DNA from 3 places in the Staphylococcus coagulans genome. Region 3 is predicted to be linked to each of the others. Evidence: riboswitches for the same ligand, from Rfam matches in the RefSeq annotation. Region 3 holds a riboswitch; each other region holds the start of a gene.
What was found. A riboswitch is a leader RNA that binds a small molecule or an ion and turns the genes downstream of it on or off. The one in region 3 is predicted to bind S-adenosylmethionine.
Positions count from the first base shown of each region.

Region 1 (6,577 bases), 950 kb from region 3:
ATATAGATAACTGTACCTGTCAGCATCACTTTTCGTGGTCCAAACATTTCAACTAACACACCAGAAAACCATGATGCAATGGCTATGGTCACACCGTAGCAGGTAGTGACATAGGCAGCTTGTTGTAGTGTCAATCCATGGTCAATAAGATAGGGACTAATCCATGCGGCTTCTAAACCTTCTCCCATCATAAATATTAAAACACCTACGTAGCCCCATAACAATGAAGGTGGAAATCCAAGCTTTGAGACCGAAATTTTCATATAATCCCTCCCTTTATAAAATAAAATTACAGTAGTTTTTTAATTTGAAAGTTGACGTGCTGGATGATCTTCACGAATGTATTTTGCACCTTGACCAAATAGGTTTTCTCGAAGTGTCTCTCCTTCATAATCTTGTCGATAAATGCCTCTTTCTTGAAGGACTGGAACCACTTTTTCAACAAACGCTTCAAGTGTGCCCGGAGAATAGGCTTGTGCAACATTAAATCCGTCTACATCAGCAACACGAATCCACTCTTCCAGTTGATCTGCAATCTTTTCAGGTGTGCCTACGAAGCGGACTGGACCTGTCCCTAAGCCATGAAATTTAATCGCTTCTCGCAACGTCCATTTGCGATTTGGGTCTTTAGTATACATATCCATAGCATGCTGAATTGCACCAGTTTCAATGCTTTCTAGATATTGATCTGGATCGTATTGAGAGAAATCAATACCGGTATGTCCACTCAATAAAGCAGCGGTTCCTTCATAACTGACCAATTCAACTAATGCTTGATGTTTTTCTTCAGCTGCTTCTTCAGTTTCTCCAATAATTGGCATAATAAGCGGTAAAAATAACAATGAGTTTTTATCACGCCCGAATTTTTCTGCGCGTGCTCTTACATCCTCGACATAAGCTTTACAAGCATCTAAAGAGTGTTGTGTCGTAAAGACAGCTTCTGCATGTTTCGCTGCAAAATCACGCCCTCGTGAAGAAGCGCCTGCCTGAAAAATAACAGGTGTTCGTTGTGGTGAAGGATCAACAAGGTGAGGACCTGGAACATTGAAAAACTTGCCTTTATGATGAATTAAGTTGACTTTATCAGGATCTGTATATGTATCGCTGTCAATATCTCTGACGATAGCATGGTCATCCCAACTCTTTTCCCATAATTTGTAAGTGACTTCTAAAAATTCATCCGCTCGGTCATAGCGTGTTTCTTTTGGTAATCGCTCTGTGAGACCTAAGTTGACAGCCTCACTTTCTAAATAAGAGGTAACGACATTCCATCCGATTCGTCCTTTAGATAAGTGATCTAGTGTAGAGAGTTGTCGCGCTAATTGATAAGGCTTTGCATATGTTGTTGATACGGTAGGTGCAAAACCGAGGTGCTTCGTAACTGCTGCCATTGCTGAAATCGCTGCAATCGGATCGTAAGCAGGAAATTGAACTGCATATTTTGTGGCAGCCCTATGAGAATTTTCATAGGCACTATAAGTCCCTAAAACGTCAGCCATAAAAAGGGCATCAAACTTTCCTTTTTCGAGTGTTTGCGCAAGATGCGTCCAATATTCGATATCTCCATGAAGATGCCCTTTATCTTTTTCGTGTTTCCATAAACCTATGGAATGCGGTGATGGAGACTGTTGGACAAAACCGTTTAAATGTATTTGTTTCTTTGACATAAATAGACCCCCTAAAAATTAAAAAGCAATACTTCTTTACTTTAAAGATAAGAAGTATTGCCATGTAATCTTATCTTCTAACCGATACGAAGATGCGCATCAGTTACTGGAATTGGCACAGTACCATATAGCCTGTTGCCGAAACTTCATAGGGCCAGTCCCTCCGCTTCTCTAGATAAGTTTTATATGAATTTTCTGAAAATAATATATTTTGTATTTTAGCGGGTGTCTTTTAAAAAGTCAACTATACTTATCAAATTACTATGAATATTAAATATTAAAGATTGTAAAAACTGAAATAGAAGTTAAAGTCTTCATACTTAAATTTGAAAAGAATGATCAATGCACTGATTTTAAACAATGGTGTTGTATTTTTTAAAATAAAGTCAATTTATTATAAAAATAATATTAAACGATTAAACATAAAGAAAAACATATTACACTTAGGAATAGAAATAAACCATTTACGCAAAAAGTAACAAATTTTTAGAAATAAGCATTACAATAAAAATGTAATTAAAGAAAAAGGAGATGAAAACAATGGCTGGCATTTTTGGTTTTATCAAAAAAGTGTTTGACTTATTAAGTAGCATCCTTGTACACGGTGAACCAAGAAACTAAATGGTTAAGGCTGAGGCAGAAAAAAATTGTCTCAGCCTTTTTATTTTAAATAGATAAAAATGCTATTGCATATACTTTGAAATAATAATGTATATAAAGTTAGGTTTATTCACTCGATGCGCTTCCTTAAAATTTATCGTGTTTTAAGCATGAATACTTCGGATTTATAAAGCTTTAAATGTGTAAAATAATCATAGTGGACAATAAAATTATTAAATATTTTTGCAAAGTATTATGTTCATGGTAAACTCTATATTGTCCAGTCCTAGCTCAATGATGGGGAGATATTCACTTTCTCTTATTGAACAGTGACCGAATACCAAGTTTTAGATTGAGACAGACTTATCATGACTGCAATCGATGCTGTTTAAATCTGGAACTTGTCTAATGATTATAAGAGGAGTAAAACGAGAGTGAATAAAAAAAATAAATCATTATTAGTGAACGTATTCGTTTGTTTTGTTGCATTAGTCATATTAATAGGCAGTTTGAGTTTATACCGTTATTTTAAAAAGCAGCATGAACAAGAACTGACAAATTTTCAAGCGAGTCAGCAAGAGAAAAAGAAAAATAGCGTTGAGAATACGGATTATATTCCCCGCTTAAAAACGGTACTTGATCAAAAGAATCTGAATTATAACCAAATTGACCAGTATTTAAAAAATGTGCAATTTAACGGTTCTATCGCTGTTTTTGAAAATGGTAAGTTAAAGATGAACAAAGGCTATGGATTTCAAGATTTAGAGAACGGGAAACCGAATAATCCAAATACTCTTTACTTGATTGGTTCAGCTCAAAAGTTTTTAACAGGAATGATGGTTAAAAAACTAGAATTAGATGACAAAATTAATATTAATGATGACGTGGATCGATATTTATCTCATTTTGAAACGACACCGAAAATTACGTTGAAAGACTTGATGTTACATCGTAGTGGTCTATACAAGTACAAAGGTTCTAAAGATATTCTAAATTTAGACGAGGCTGTCGATTCAATTCAAAAAAGAGGCGTGGATCCGAAGCATTATCACAAACACTTCTATAATGATGCAAACTACCTCGTACTCGCAAAAGTGATTGAAGAAGTGACGCATCATACTTATGCAGAAAATTACTATAAATATTTTGGCAATCCTTTCCAACTTAAACATAGCGCATTTTACAATGATGCACGTTATAAAGAAGATATGGCGAAAGGCTATCAATTAAATAAAAATGCGCCAGTATTTAAACCGCCTATGTTTTTGAATCAATATTATGGAGCAGGTAATTTATATATGTCAGTACATGACATGGGGGTGCTCGTTAGAAAACTTCAAATGAATAAAGTTTTCCCATCAAAAGATACAAAGCCCTATCTTCATGAGTTAATGACAACACGATATCCTGAAAAATATCGTTACGGTTTTTACACTTATCCTGACCATAACCGAATTAATGGTATTTTTTATGGTCAAACCTTTACGACATATTTTAATGACCATTATATCGTCGTTTTAGCAACAAATTATGAGAACCCTAAACCTAATGTAAATGAAGCTAAAATTAAACACATTTATTATAATATTTTAAAACAGCATAAAGTGACAAATCATCCTGGTTTAACCGTAGCTACAAACGAATAACTAAAAGAAGCATGAATGAGAGTATGAAAATAAAAGAATTTCTGTCTCATTCATGCTTTTTCTATTTTCATGGCGCACTATCGATAATGATTTCGTATAATGCTTTTGAGATGAATGATTCAAGTTTGGCTTTGTAAATGTAGTCATGATGTGTATTGAGGAAAAACGTATAAATTGTGATTGAAAGGGAGTAAAAGATGATTATGTGTTAACACGTATAGTAAATTAGCCAATGTTCCTCGATATAATGGTTGTTGATTTTTCTGGCTTTTTCTTCTAAGCCTAAAAATTCGAAACCAATTTTGTCAAAGAATACTTTAGCTGTAATATTATTTGATGCAACAGATACCATAATATTTTCTATGCCGTGATTTTTGGCATATTGAATAAAGGCATCGATTAATTGATGGGCTAACGATTCATCGCGATATTGAGGTGTGACATATAAACTTTGGATAAAGGCTTTGTGTTTTTTAGTGATGTGCTGGCTATGGTAAAGTTGTAAAAATCCAACGAGCGTTTCATCTTGAAAAGCACCGAAAACGAGATTTGTATTTTGATTTTCAGTGTTGAGAAGATTGTGGATTTCTTCATCTGTAATTTCAGGAGGAGTATTGAATTCGTGTAAAAAAGTGAGTGGATCATTCTGGTAAGCTTCAGTCATGAGTTGTTTAAATTGGCTGGCATCATTATCGGTTAATATTTTAATCATAGGCAACCTCCCGCTTCTTGTTTAAAAAATTTCTTCAATTACAATCATAGTAAATAACATTTAAAATTTCAATGTTATTTTAGGTTTTATAGATTTTATATATTTAATATATAAATGGACATGATTTTATTGCTTTGTCTCGTTAAAATGTAATAGAATTAAATTTTTGGCTTATGGTGAGATGACTCAACTGATAGTGAAAAGATTTAAAATCAAAGAGGGATTAGCGATAGAAGGTAGTGCAAATAAGGTTCAAAGCTATGATTAAAATGAAGACATACGATCAAAAGTATCTAGCCTATGAATTAGAAATATAAAAAGCGATGAAACACGAAAATCAAATCCGTTGTTCCATCGCTTTTTTATTTAGATTTATTTATTCAACAACTTCTACATTAAGTGTTACATCAATGTTGCCTTTTGTCGCTTTTGAATAAGGGCAAAAGGCATGTGCTTCTTCTAGTGATTTTTCAGCATCTTCTTGTGAGATGTTTTTAACTTTAGCACGTATATCAACGGCTAATTTAGGACTTTCACTGTCAGGATCTTCTTGAAGTTTAACTGTTAAATCGACAACGGGTTCTGCTTTACGAAAACCGTTTCGTTTTAAGATTAAATCAAAAGCACCGTTGAAACATGAAGCGTAACCTGTTGCGAAAAGTTGTTCAGGGTTTGTTTCATTTTCTTTAGCGTTATCAGGAGGTGCTAGGTCAAATTCCAATTTTTTATCGTCTGTTTGTACGTGACCTTTACGACCACCTGTATTGGTTGCAGTTGTTTCATAAATTGTTGACATCAATGATTCCTCCCTTAAATACGTATCTTTCAATCTTTACCCATTTACTTGTTTTTTAATCATCACATCTTTTCAAAAAGGCAGTGATACGCTATAGTGAGTATATTCAGAAATGACTGACAACTTCGGGAGGGATTAATATGACAAAAATTAAAGTATTTGATGTTAGAGAAGATGAGTTACCAGCGCTTCAACAATGGATTGAAGTGCATAAAGGGACAGTTGAAGTAGAATTAACAGCGTCTCCTTTAAATGAACAACAACTTGAAACATTAGATGATGTCGATGGGGTGACAATTTCACAAACGACATCATTTGATAGTGCTTACTATGAGCGATTAGTAGATAAAGGGATTCATCATATCGCACAGCGTTCAGCGGGTTATGATCAATTTGATTTAGAAGTTGCCAACCAATATGGCGTTAAAATTTCCAATGTGCCAAGTTATTCTCCTCAATCCATTGCTGAATTTGCGGTTACACGTACATTAGAATTAGTACGTCACACACCACAAATTGATAAAAATATTGTGGCACAAGACTTTACTTGGAATTTAAATCTACAGGGGCGTACCATTGAATCGCTAAAAATTGGGGTCTTAGGTACCGGGCGTATTGGTCGCCGCGCTGCTAAAATTTTTAGTGGTTTTGGATCAGAGGTTTTAGCTTATGACTTACTTCCTGATGATGATTTGAGGGATGTTGTGACATATGTGGATAGCTTGGAAGAACTCGTTTCAAAAGTAGATGTATTAACATTACATATTCCTGGTTCAAAAGAAAACCATTATTTGATTAATGAGGCAGTACTACGTCAAGCACAACCAGGCCTTATTATCATTAATGCTGCCCGTGGTAGCGTGTTGGATACACAAGCACTCCTTAAAAGTTTAGACGAAGGGATTGTTGCAAGTGCGGCAATCGATACCTATGAGAATGAAGGGGCATATTTTAGACATGATTGGGGAAATAAAAAATTAGATGATCCAGTATTACAAATGTTGTTAGAACACGAAAATGTGTTGGTTTCTCCACATGTTGCATTCTATACGGATGAAGCTGTTAAAAATTTAGTGGATATCCCACTAGAAGATGTTTTATCATTTATTACGACAGGTCAAGCTGTAAATATTGTCAATCCATAAATGAGAAAAGG
Region 1 is NZ_CP092966.1:2,022,812-2,029,388, reverse strand. It holds gene KM149_RS09645 (MFS transporter) at 1-263, opposite strand, end outside; gene KM149_RS09640 (LLM class flavin-dependent oxidoreductase) at 303-1,667, opposite strand; SAM riboswitch class I at 1,735-1,849, opposite strand; gene KM149_RS09635 (serine hydrolase domain-containing protein) at 2,702-3,913, shown strand; gene KM149_RS09630 (GNAT family N-acetyltransferase) at 4,122-4,625, opposite strand; gene KM149_RS09625 (organic hydroperoxide resistance protein) at 5,002-5,421, opposite strand; gene KM149_RS09620 (D-2-hydroxyacid dehydrogenase) at 5,562-6,566, shown strand.
Region 1: linked by a shared signal. The riboswitch ahead of KM149_RS09640 (LLM class flavin-dependent oxidoreductase) and the one ahead of metK (methionine adenosyltransferase) in region 3 are both predicted to bind S-adenosylmethionine.

Region 2 (6,577 bases), 1.0 Mb from region 3:
GCTGTTGTGGAAGAGGTTTTGACATTAGATCAGCAACGTCGTGACTTGATTCAACAAACAGAAGATTTAAAAGCAGAGCGTAATAAAGCATCACAACAAATCGCAGAAAAAAAACGAAGCAAAGAAAATGCAGATGATGCGATTAAAGCACAACGTGAAGTAGGGGAGAAAATTAAAGCGATTGATGCACAACTTAAAGAAGTTGACGATACTTTAAAAGACAAACTTTCTCGCATTCCTAACCTAATTCATGATGATGTCCCTGAAGGTAAAGATGACAGTGAAAATGTTGAGTTGAAAAAATGGGGCACACCACGTGAATTTAACTTTGAAGCGAAACCCCATTGGGATCTTGTAGAAACTTTAAAAATGGCTGACTTTGACCGTGCAGCACGCGTATCAGGCGCACGCTTTGTCTATTTAACAAATGATGGCGCAAAATTAGAACGTGCTTTAATGAACTTTATGATTACGATGCATACGACACAACATGGTTATTCAGAAATGATGGTACCTCAACTTGTAAATGCTAAAGCGATGTATGGTACAGGACAATTACCAAAATTTGAAGAAGATTTATTTAAAGTAGAAAAAGAAGGTCTTTATACGATTCCAACAGCAGAAGTGCCATTGACAAATTATTATAGAGATGAAATTATCCAGCCGGGTGTCTTACCTGAAAAATTCACAGGCCAATCTGCATGTTTTAGAAGTGAAGCGGGTTCTGCCGGACGTGACACTCGTGGACTCATTCGTTTGCATCAGTTCAATAAAGTAGAGATGGTTAGAATTGAAAAGCCAGAAGACTCATGGAATGCTTTGGAAGAAATGACGACTAATGCTGAAGCGATTCTTGAAGCGCTTCAATTACCTTATCGTCGTGTCATTTTATGTACAGGAGATATTGGTTTTGGTGCTAGTAAAACATATGATTTAGAGGTTTGGCTACCAAGTTACAACGACTACAAAGAAATTAGCTCTTGTTCAAACTGTACAGACTTCCAAGCGCGTCGTGCTAATATCCGTTTTAAACGTGATAAAGATGCAAAACCTGAATATGTTCATACATTGAACGGTTCTGGTCTAGCAGTAGGTCGTACATTTGCGGCTATTGTTGAAAACTACCAAAATGAAGACGGTACGATTACTGTACCAGAAGCGTTAGTGCCATTCATGGGCGGTCAAACTGTGATTGAGCCAAAGTAAATATAACATGATTGAATACGCATCTTTAGGGTAAATATTCTAGAGATGCGTATTTTTTAAGGAGGTATTTTAATGGCACATTTTAAAGTTGATCCAGCACATAGTCACGTGGGATTTGCAATTCAACATATGATGGTTAATACATTGAAAGGTCAATTTCATGACTATCAATTTGAGATTGAAGGCGATTTAGACGAGCCGACATCTTTACAAGCAAAAGGAACAATTCAAGTGAACTCTATCGATACGTATGTAAGAGATCGAGATGACCATTTGCAAAGCGAAGACTTTTTTGATGCAAAACAATACCCAGAAATTAAGTTTACAACAAAAACGATTGAGCCAGCGGGAGATCACTACAAAGCACAAGTTGAAGTGACGTTTAAAGGCCATACTCAAAATGAGGAATTTGAGCTTTATGTCAATGGTTCAGGTAAAAACCCTCTAAGTGGCGATACAAATGCTGGGTTTACGTTAAAAGGTGAACTTAACCGCGAAGACTACGGCCTTACTTATAATGCACCTTTAGAAACAGGCGGTGTCTTTATAGGTAAAAATGTTAAAATCGAACTTAACCTTGAAACAGTTGTAGAAGAATAATTAAGATTATCGTTTTATTAATGATATAAAATTAGAGTTAGCGTTTAAGATATACGTCTTTATATTTGCTAGAGCGGGACAACGAAATCAAAATGGTTTCTGTCTCGCTCTATTTTTGAGCATGTAAATAGATAAAATGATATTATAACTACTTTTACAACAGTTAAAAAGTCTGAAAATTTTATTTTTTTAAGCACCTTTGTTAAGCCTTTTTAATACAATCGTTAGACTTCGGACACTATGACGTTAGACTAACCTAATAGAGAATTTGATAATCTTGTATTATAATAAGATTAATTTTTTTAGAAGGGATGTGTCATGGTGTCGCATACAACTTTTAAGCAAGGCGTACAAGAATGTATTCCAACTTTGTTAGGCTATGCAGGGATAGGATTTTCCTTTGGTGTGGTCGGTGTTGCTTCTGGTTTTGGTTTACTCGAAATCGTAATGTTATCGATGCTTGTTTATGCCGGAGCTGCTCAGTTTATTATTGTCGCTTTAATGGTTGTTCATACACCAGTTTGGATTATTGTACTGACAACGTTAATCGTAAATAGTCGCATGTTCCTATTGAGTATGACATTAGCAAATAATTTTAAGCAGGAAAGCTTACTTCATAGAGTGGGGGTAGGCGCGCTACTCACTGATGAGACTTTTGCTGTGGCCATTACGCCTCATTCAAAAGATCTTACCATAACGCGCAATTGGATGTATGGACTAAATTTAACAGCCTACTTATTTTGGATTTTTGTCTCTATTTTAGGGGCGTTACTTGGAAACTTTTTTAAAAATCCAGATGCATTTGGTTTAGATTATGCCATTATAGCGATGTTTGTATTTTTAACGATTGCACAATTTGAAGGTATCACCAAGTCAAAGATGCGTACTTATTTGTTATTGATGCTTATTGTCATTGTTATGATGCTATCGCTAAGTATGGTCATGTCTTCCTATTTAGCAATTTTATTCGCGTCTACGATCACTGCGGCAATAGGGATGGTGATTGACCGATGACGCTTTATATCTTATTGGCGATTATAGGTTCGGGAATTGTCACTTTACTTTTACGTATTACACCACTTTTGATGATTTCTCGTGTACAGCTTTCTGATAAAGTTTTAAAATGGCTCACTTTCATTCCAATCACACTTTTCACAGCTTTAGTCATGGATGGTTTAATCCAGCAACATAAAGGTGTGATGGGTTATACATTAAACTGGAACTTTGCCTTAGCCCTTATTCCCACTGTCATTAGTGCTTTTTGGCTCAGAAGTTTAACAATAACAGTTATTGTAGGCATGATAAGTGTCGCATTATTAAGAATAGCCGGATTATTCTAATAATCGTTTGCATGTCGATAATGAATGAGGTATGATAAAAAACAAAATTATACTTATTAAGAGAAGCTGAGGGATTTGGCCCTGTGACGCTTCAGCAACCACTTATTGATAAGTACGGTGCTACAACCAACCATTGCGGATGATAAGTTAACTAGATAGGCTTACAAAGGTTGTATTACCGTTATTGCGGAAATACAACCTTTTTTTGAATTTTAGAGGGAGGGCATACTAAAATGATGAATTATCGAGTTGACACATTAGAGTTAGGCGCTTTTACGACTGAATCTGGAGAAAAAATTGAAAATTTAAAGCTTCAATATGAATATGTAGGCTACCCAGGTCAACCTTTAGTACTTGTTTGTCATGCGTTGACAGGCAATCATTTAACATACGGAACAGAGGAAAATCCAGGGTGGTGGCGTGAGATTATTGACGGTGGTTACATGCCGCTTCATGATTATCAGTTTCTTACTTTTAATGTTATTGGTAGTCCATTCGGTTCTAGCTCACGTGTTACAGATCAAAATTTTCCTCAGCACCTTACAATGCGCGATATTGCCCGTGCGCTTGAAAAAGGAATTGAAGCTTTAGGTTTCCGTAAGATCAATGTACTCATAGGCGGTTCTTTAGGCGGTATGCAAGCACTAGAGCTCCTCTATCGTCATAAATTTGAAGTGGAAAAAGCAGTGATTCTTGCGGCGACTGCAAAGACATCTTCGTATAGCCGTGCATTTAATGAAATTGCGAGACAAGCCATCCATTTAGCAGGTAAAGAAGGGTTAAGTATTGCGCGTCAACTCGGTTTCTTGACGTATCGTTCATCTAAAAGTTATGAAGCCCGTTTTACTCCTGACGAAGTTGTCACATATCAAAAATATCAAGGTGATAAATTTAAAGAACAATTTGACTTACAGTGTTATTTAACATTGCTCGACGTCTTGGATAGCCATGATATTTATAGAGGAAGAGAAAATGTGGACAAGGAGTATCAATCATTGAATACAAAAGTGCTGACACTTGGTTTTACCGATGATTTGTTGTACCCCGATGATCAAGTTGCTGCACTTGGTAAGCACTTTAAATACCATCGTCATTTTTTTGTGCCTGATAATGTTGGTCATGATGGCTTTTTGCTTAATTTTAATGACTGGGCGCCCTATTTATATCATTTCTTAAAAGTTTCGCGCTTTCGACGCTAACTTTAGACGATAATGTTATCTATTTGTTATAATTGCGTAAACTAGAAATACTAGACAATAAGCTGTATTTTAGGGATAATAGCTAAAATATAGCTTTTCTTTGCGTTTGAGGGGGATGTAAAGCTTTGTCATCTCATCAACACAAATTGTATTCATATTACAAAGCTTGTAAAATAGAAGTTATAGAATAAATTAGTTTGGAAGTGGCGTCTTTGTTTTCTAAAATTAAGCCTAAAGAAACCCTAATCGGCACAATAGCCTTATTAGCGGTGGCTTTAGTATTGCATTTTATGCCATGGTCAGTCGTGATTATCGCATGTTTTGCAACCTTACCAGGAATCATATTATGGTACCGTTCCATCCATTCTTTTGGATTGGCTACTTTAATTACGATATTAGTCTCAACATTAACAGGTGACTTGTTTGTAATGACCTTTATGATCATTCTATTAGCATTGAGTGCAGTGATTGCACAATTGCTTAAACAACGTGCCTCAAAAGAACATATTTTGTATGTCGCAACACTTGTGACGAGCATCATTACAATCGGAGCTATCATGATTTTGCAAGGTTTAAAACAATTACCTTATGCACAAGTGTTATTAGAACCTTATCAAAAAATCGTTAATCAAATGATTGAGATGCAAAATTTAGATCAACAGGCAAGAGAGGTTTTAAATAACTCTGTACATCAGTTGGCAGTTCAATTGCCAGCTATGATTGTTGTTACGATTGCAATTTATTTGATCGTTACGTTGATGATTATCTTTCCAATCTTACGTAAATTTAAAATTGCAACGCCTGTTTTTCGTCCATTATATTTATGGCAAATGAAACGTTCTTTATTTATTATTTACGCCATTGCGTTGTTGGTCAGTGTGACAACAGAACCTGCCACAACAATCAATAGTATCGGTATTAATTTTCAAATTGTATTAGGTTTCTTATTAGTCATTCAAGGTTTAAGTTTTATACATTACTTTACGACAATAAAACGAATGCCAGTTGCTGTGTCTGTCATCTTTATTGTGTTAGGTATTATTTTTTATCCAATGACACGTTTGATTGGTTTATTAGATCTTGGTTTAAATTTAAAAAGTATGATTAAAAACGATAAGAGGTGACAAACAAGATGAACCGTCATTCAATGAAGAAAGCACTGATTGTTCCGTTCCTTGTAATTACGATGACAGCATTGATTATTGTAGGTGTGTCCTTTTTCTTTAATCGCTTTTTGGCTTTTATAGCTGCTATCATTGTTTTTGTGATGCTCATCGTCAGTTTGTTCATTTTTAGACGGCTGTATCGCCGCTTTGATCGTTATTTAGATGATTTGAGTGGAAAGGTGTCGCTCGCAAGTGATAGAGCTGCCAAAACGATGCCTATGGGGTTAATCGTATTGGATGAAAATGATCGGATAGAATGGGTCAACCCTTTTATGACCGAACGTTTTGATCGCAATGTGATTTCGGATCCCATTAATGAAATCTATCCTAATATTTTAAAACAGCTTGAAAAAGCAAAAGAGATAGAGATGCAAGATGGCGCATACCATTATCGCGTGAAGTATTCAGAAGATGAAGGGATTTTGTATTTCTTGGATTCAACTGAAGAAGCTGAAATACAACAAGCTTACGATGATCAACAGCCAATTATTGCAACGTTGTTTTTGGATAACTATGATGAGTTAACGCAAAATATGAATGATACACAACGTTCAGAAATCAACTCTATGGTCACTCGTGTGATTAGTCGATGGGCACAGGAACACGATGTCTTTTTCAAAAGATACAGTTCCGATCAATTTATTGCCTATATGAATCGTCGTATTTTACGAGACATTGAAGATACGAAATTTGATATTTTGAGCCAGCTTCGTGAAAAAAGTGTGGGTTATCGCGCACAATTGACACTCAGTATTGGTATTGGGGAAGGCTCTGAAAATTTAATTGACCTTGGAGAATTGTCACAATCTGGTCTAGATTTGGCTTTAGGTCGTGGTGGAGATCAAGTTGCGATTAAAAATATGAACGGGAATGTTCGTTTCTATGGCGGTAAGACTGACCCGATGGAAAAACGGACACGTGTAAGAGCGCGCGTCATTTCTCACGCATTAAAAGATATATTATTAGAAGGCGACAAAGTGATTGTAATGGGTCATAAGCGCCCGGACTTAGATGCCATCGGTGCAGCAATCGGTGTGACACGCTTTGCAATGATGAATAATCTTGA
Region 2 is NZ_CP092966.1:41,850-48,426, forward strand. It holds gene serS (serine--tRNA ligase) at 1-1,206, shown strand, start outside; gene KM149_RS00210 (YceI family protein) at 1,279-1,806, shown strand; gene KM149_RS00215 (AzlC family ABC transporter permease) at 2,125-2,820, shown strand; gene KM149_RS00220 (AzlD domain-containing protein) at 2,817-3,146, shown strand; SAM riboswitch class I at 3,197-3,295, shown strand; gene metX (homoserine O-acetyltransferase MetX) at 3,380-4,345, shown strand; gene KM149_RS00230 (DUF2232 domain-containing protein) at 4,549-5,469, shown strand; gene KM149_RS00235 (DHH family phosphoesterase) at 5,478-6,577, shown strand, end outside.
Region 2: linked by a shared signal. The riboswitch ahead of metX (homoserine O-acetyltransferase MetX) and the one ahead of metK (methionine adenosyltransferase) in region 3 are both predicted to bind S-adenosylmethionine.

Region 3 (6,577 bases):
TTTGATTCGAATTCAACTCGCCCTTTTGATCATTTAATCCTCTAAAAAACAAAAAAGAGGTCAAGACTTCAATATGTCTTAACCTCTAAATATTAAATGCTTCATCAAATGACAATAGACAACTTAATTAAAAGATTCAATTTCATCCATAATACTTTGAAGCGCATTGACATCGTATTGAATACGACCATGGAAAACAAATTTGTTAAAGAACTCATTCAACTGCTCTGGGCCTACTAAAACTTTTGTTGTTCCTTGTGTTGTAAAGCTTGAGATAGTTACATCGCCTTCACGTTTTGGATTAAAATATAAAATCGTAGTTGGTGTATATTTTAAATCCAATTGACGTTGCAATTGTGTTGCAACTTGCTCAATTTGTTTGATTTGTTGTGTATAGTCTTTGATTGAAAGTGCATTTTGTTCACCATCTTGTTGGTCTAACACAACCATCTGTGGTGTTGATGGATCTAAATCTAATATTTTGAAAACTTGCTCTAACATTGGATTTTCTGAAAATTGATTTTGACTAACGCCTTGGTAAACATGACCTTTTAAAAGTTCAGAATCTATAATATAAAGACCTGTGCGTGTCAAAACGAGATGACTCATACGTGTAATATCCTCTAAATCATTAGTGGGTAAAAAGATATTGGCCATGATATGCATATCTTCTGGTCGAATACGTTTTTCTTTGACTAATCTTTCACGTATTCCAAGTAAACGCATATCTGTCACATATTCACTACTATTTTTTGAAAATAATTTTAAAGCATCAATTTCTCTATTTTTTGAAGAAAGCATTGTTTCATATTCTTCTTTATGTTGCGTGTCCGCTTTTTTCTTTTCAATTCGAACTTTTTCAAGCTCTTCTTCATGTTCGTGAGTCAGTTGATCTTGCTTCGATTGATATTGACTTGCGTAACTTTCTTTAGCTTTCTTTTTACTTTTGAGCGCTACCAAAAACAAAATAAAGAATAATGCTGCAATTACAATAGCAGCAATGAGGCCTATTTCGATTGGACCAAATTGTGTCATTTGCAATACCTTCCTTTTATCTACATTTCTACAGTTATTTCTATTATATTAAATAACTATAAAATTAGCGATAGTTAAAGCAATAAAATTTATTGTAAAGCAGAAACCGCTTCTTTTAATAATTCAATTTTATCTGTTTTTTCCCAAGGTAATTGCACATCATTTCGACCAAAGTGGCCATATGCAGCCGTTTGTTTATAAATTGGACGTTGTAAATCAAGCATTTTAATAATTCCAGCAGGCCGTAAATCAAAGTGATCACGTACTGCTTGAATTAAAGTATCCTCACTGACTCTTCCTGTACCAAATGTATCGATGGCGATAGAAACTGGCTGAGCGACACCAATGGCGTAGGCAAGCTGCACTTCACATTTATCTGCAAGTTGAGCAGCTACAATGTTTTTTGCGACATAGCGCGCTGCATAGGCTGCGGAACGGTCTACTTTTGTAGGATCTTTTCCTGAAAACGCGCCCCCACCATGACATGCATAACCGCCGTAAGTATCAACAATAATTTTACGCCCAGTTAAGCCTGCATCGCCTTGTGGACCACCAATGACAAAACGCCCTGTTGGATTAATGAAAAATTTAGTCTCTTCATCTAATAAGCTTGGGTCTACTGTTGGATAAATAACATACTCTTTAATATCATTTTGAATTTTTTCTAATTCAATTTCTTCGTGATGTTGTGAAGAAACAACGATTGTATCGATACGTTTTGGTTGATTTTGTTCATCATATTCAACAGTCACTTGGACTTTACCATCAGGTCGTAAATAATCTAAAGTTCCATTTTTACGGACTTCTGATAAACGTTTCGATAATTTATGTGACAGGTCAATTGGTAATGGCATGAGTGTATCTGTTTCATTTGTCGCAAAACCGAACATCAAGCCTTGATCGCCAGCACCAGTATTTAACTCTTCGTCATTCATTTCATCACGATATTCCAACGCGCGATCGACACCTTGTGCAATATCAGGTGATTGTTCATCTATCGCTGTTAAAACAGACATTGTTTTATAGTCGTAACCATACTTCGCACGTGTATAACCAATCTCTCTAACTGTTTCGCGTACGACTTTTGGAATATCGACATAAGTAGAAGTAGAAATCTCACCCGCGATTAAGGCCATACCTGTCGTCACTGTCGTCTCACAAGCGACACGTGCATTTTTATCTCCTTTCAAAATTTCATCCAAAATTGCATCAGAAATCTGGTCTGCAATCTTATCAGGATGACCTTCTGTTACTGATTCTGAAGTAAATAAGCGTCTGTTGTATGTCATAATAAACTCCTTTATATAATGGATTACGAACATTCTCTCTCTGAGCTCAATAAAAAAAGAGCCTTTCAACACTATAAAATAGAGTGAAGGCCCTAACGTCCATTCGCTCTTATCGTTCAGACCATATTTGTCTGCAAACGGTTTGGCACCTTTCTTCGTTAAAAGAGGTTGCTGGGTTTCATTGGGTCCATGTCCCTCCACCACTCAGGATAAGAGAATCCGTTAGCACTATATTACATAACTTTTATCAGTCTGTCAATTTCGTACTTCTGCACAAATCATTTCTAAAACCTTTCTTATCTAGAAAGATTTATGATAAATGCATCGATATTCATGGAAGAAAACCACTAAAAAATTGGATATGAACGTGAAGCATTTAAGTTTCCGTTTAAGTTATAGCTGAAATCACTAGCAGAATACGTAAAAATAAATATTTAATCTAAATGCTGTTATTTTTTCTTAAATATAGTAGGGATTATTTCTCTAATATGTTATACTCTTAAATTGTAAAGGCTTACATTCAACAAAATTCGGAGGGGATTAGATCATGTCATTTAATACTAGTGCGTTAGAGGCATTAATCGATAAGCCAAGTTCTCATTTTCAACTTACAACAACAGAACTTTATAACAAAATCTTAAAACGTGATGAAGCAGAGTTAACAGAACTCGGTGCCATCAATGCGAAAACAGGTGAATACACGGGGCGCTCACCTAAAGATAAATTTATTGTAGACAATCCACAGGTGAAAGACGATATCGATTGGGGGGCGATTAATCAACCTATATCAGAAGAAAAATTTCTCAATCTCTACCATAAAGTTATTGATTACTTAAACGACAAAGAAGAATTGTTTGTTTTTAATGGCTACGCAGGAAGTGATTCGAATTCGCAACTTAAATTGACAGTGGTTAATGAATTCGCATGGCATAATTTATTTGCGCAAAATATGTTTATTAAACCGACTTCTAAAGAAGAAGCTTCAAAAATCAAAGCAGATTTTACATTAATTTCTGCACCCCACTTTAAGGCAGATCCAAAAATCGATGGTACACGCTCAGAAACTTTTGTTATCATCTCTTTCAAGCATAAAACGATTTTAATTGGTGGCACAGAATATGCGGGTGAAATGAAAAAATCTGTCTTCTCTGTCATGAACTATTTGTTACCACAACATAATATTATGAGCATGCATTGTTCAGCGAATGTTGGAGATAAAGGCGATGTCGCACTCTTCTTTGGACTCTCTGGAACAGGTAAAACAACATTATCAGCAGACCCAAATCGTAAACTCATTGGTGATGACGAGCACGGTTGGAACGAGAACGGTGTTTTCAATATTGAGGGTGGCTGCTATGCTAAAGCGATTAACTTATCAGCTGAAAAAGAGCCACAAATTTTCAATGCAATCCGATATGGTACTGTACTTGAAAATTTAGTTGTTGATGCACATGGATATATTGACTTTGATGATAATCATTATACTGAAAACACACGCGCGGCTTACCCGATTGACCATATCGATAATGTTGTGCTCCCTTCTAAAGCATCTCATCCAAATACAATTATCTTTTTGACAGCTGATGCATTTGGTGTTTTACCACCAATTTCTAAATTAAATAAAGATCAAGCGATGTATCACTTCTTGAGTGGCTTTACTTCAAAATTAGCGGGTACAGAAAGAGGCATTACTGAACCAGTCCCTTCATTCTCAACTTGTTTCGGTGCACCATTCTTACCTCTTAGAGCTGAAGTTTATGCAAATTTACTCGGTGACCTTATCGATAAACATGCCGTTGATGTTTACCTTGTCAACACTGGTTGGACAGGTGGAAAATATGGTGTAGGTAATCGTATTGAATTAAAATATACAAGAAAAATGGTCAATGATGCGATAAATGGTGCGCTTAAAAATACAGGATTCGAAAAAGATGAAGTTTTTGGATTGTCGATTCCTACTGAAATTGAAGGCGTACCGAGCACAATTCTACAACCTAAAAATGCTTGGTCTGATAAAGAAGCCTATACTGATCAAGCACAACTTCTTGTAGAGCGCTTTAAAGATAACTTCAAAAAATTTGGCGCAAATGCGCAAGATTTAGAACTAAACGGTGGATTCAAATCGAATTAAGAATATGATTGATTTATTTAAGCAATTTCATAATCTTATGTAAGCAAAAAGCGCGCTCAGTTCCATTTAACGGGCGCGCTTTTATATTTGTAATAATGATAAAATTTATTTTTTAATAATCGATAAACTTCATTCATGATTGACTGTCATGTCGAAGCATCCAATCCTGTATGAAAGCTAAAACTTTTTTCATGGCTTGTGGTCTAGGCACGTGACCTTCATCACGTTGATAGAATGTTTCATACCGAGCGCCAACCTGTTCTAAATGTTGTGCCAAATCATATGCTTGATGAATACCTACTTGCCGGTCTTGTGCTCCGTGAATAATTAAAATAGGAGGCGATTCAGCATCAATATCAGGAAGTGGATTTCGATTACGATAGGCTTCTATGTCTTTTTTAGGATGCCCTACCATTCTTCTTAACATACCTCTTAAATCTACACGCTCTTCATACATTAACTTTAAATCCGTAACGCCACCCCAAATAATATAGCTATTGGCTTTAACAGTTTGAAATGTAAGTAAACCTTGAATCCCACCTCTAGAAAATCCAACTAGATGCAGTGACGCGTGCGGATACATATTTTTTAACATCGTTGCGGCAACCACAACATCATTTAAATCTTTACCCGCAAATTCATCAAAACCTTGACTTCCGTTACTTCCTCTATAATACGGCGCAAATACTAAAGTATGTGGGCTTATAAATTGAAGTAATCTTGCTAAACGAACTCGCCCTACTTGTCCTTTACCGCCACGTAAGTAGATCACGATTCTGTTGACATAAGAATGGGGCGCCACGCAAAGCCCTTTAACGTTAAGGTCATCAACACGATACGTCCATTCTTCAACTTTATGTGTTATGAATTCGCCAGGCATTCGTTTAGCTTTGATAAAAGCCAAGTTCTTTCATCCTTTCTACACATGCTAATATCGCAGGATCATTTAATAAATAACTTTTTTCATCATCTTGAATAGTATCTAATGACTTTGTAAGAATAGGTCCATACGTTTCATGATAATAAGTTTTATCTTCAATCTGGTCGACAAATACGACATAAACATCTTTTTTGAAACAATGTGATTGCCCTTGCACCTCGTATTGTGCAATATAATAAAATGTGTCTATCGTTGACCCGGTTTCTTCATATAATTCACGTTGCACAGCCTCTTGACTCGATTCATTAATTTCACGTTTACCGCCTGGAAATTCAATCCCTCTATCTTTATGTCGCGTTAACACAAGATTTTGATTGTAAATTGGTAACGCTAAAACGTGTTCACCATTTTGTTCATCGTGATGATTTTTAAATTCAAGCACCACCGTTTGATGATGACTATCGGTAAACTTCACACCCCATACGCCCTTTCTATCTATGTTACAATATAACCAATTGAAGGAGGTTACAACTTGAAAACTTTGTTTATCAAACTGATTCGTTTTTATCAGCGCTTTATCTCACCATTGACGCCACCTTCCTGCCGTTTCTATCCAACGTGCTCCAATTATACGTTAGAAGCGATTCAAGTTCACGGTGCATTAAAAGGAAGCTGGCTCGGCTTAAAACGAATTTTAAAATGCCATCCATTTCATAAAGGGGGCTTTGATCCTGTCCCTTTAAAAACATCTCATACGCATCACCATGCTAATAATAAAGATTGATTCACTTCGGGCGGTTTGAAATATAACCGCCCATTTTTTAAAGTGCCCGAACCTTTTACAATATCTTCATTAAAATAAAAACCTTCTTCAGGAATATCTCCTGCATAATTCCCCTCACGACTTAATAAAGCAGTATAATAGCGACTCAAACCACATTCGTACATACCGCCTAACACAAATTGTACCTCTTCTTTTTTTAGTCTCTCAATGATGGAGAGCACTCGGTCAATCCCTCCTAAACGAAAAGGTTTCAAAACTACGATACGAACGGCTTTACTTTGTATCCATTCCATAATTGCCTCTTCACTTGTCGCATGTTCATCTATCGCTATAGGAGGCAAGGACTGATCATCTATATTGACATCTAAAGATTGGAATGGTTCTTCTATATAAGCAAGTTGATACAATTTTAATTGTTTTAAAGTAACTTCATCTTTTTGAGTTAGTGTTTGGTTAGC
Region 3 is NZ_CP092966.1:1,071,187-1,077,763, reverse strand. It holds gene KM149_RS05090 (NERD domain-containing protein) at 124-1,035, opposite strand; gene metK (methionine adenosyltransferase) at 1,125-2,324, opposite strand; SAM riboswitch class I at 2,431-2,540, opposite strand; gene pckA (phosphoenolpyruvate carboxykinase (ATP)) at 2,872-4,455, shown strand; gene KM149_RS05075 (alpha/beta hydrolase family protein) at 4,589-5,359, opposite strand; gene ytkD (RNA deprotection pyrophosphohydrolase) at 5,340-5,810, opposite strand; gene yidD (membrane protein insertion efficiency factor YidD) at 5,868-6,119, shown strand; gene menC (o-succinylbenzoate synthase) at 6,095-6,577, opposite strand, start outside.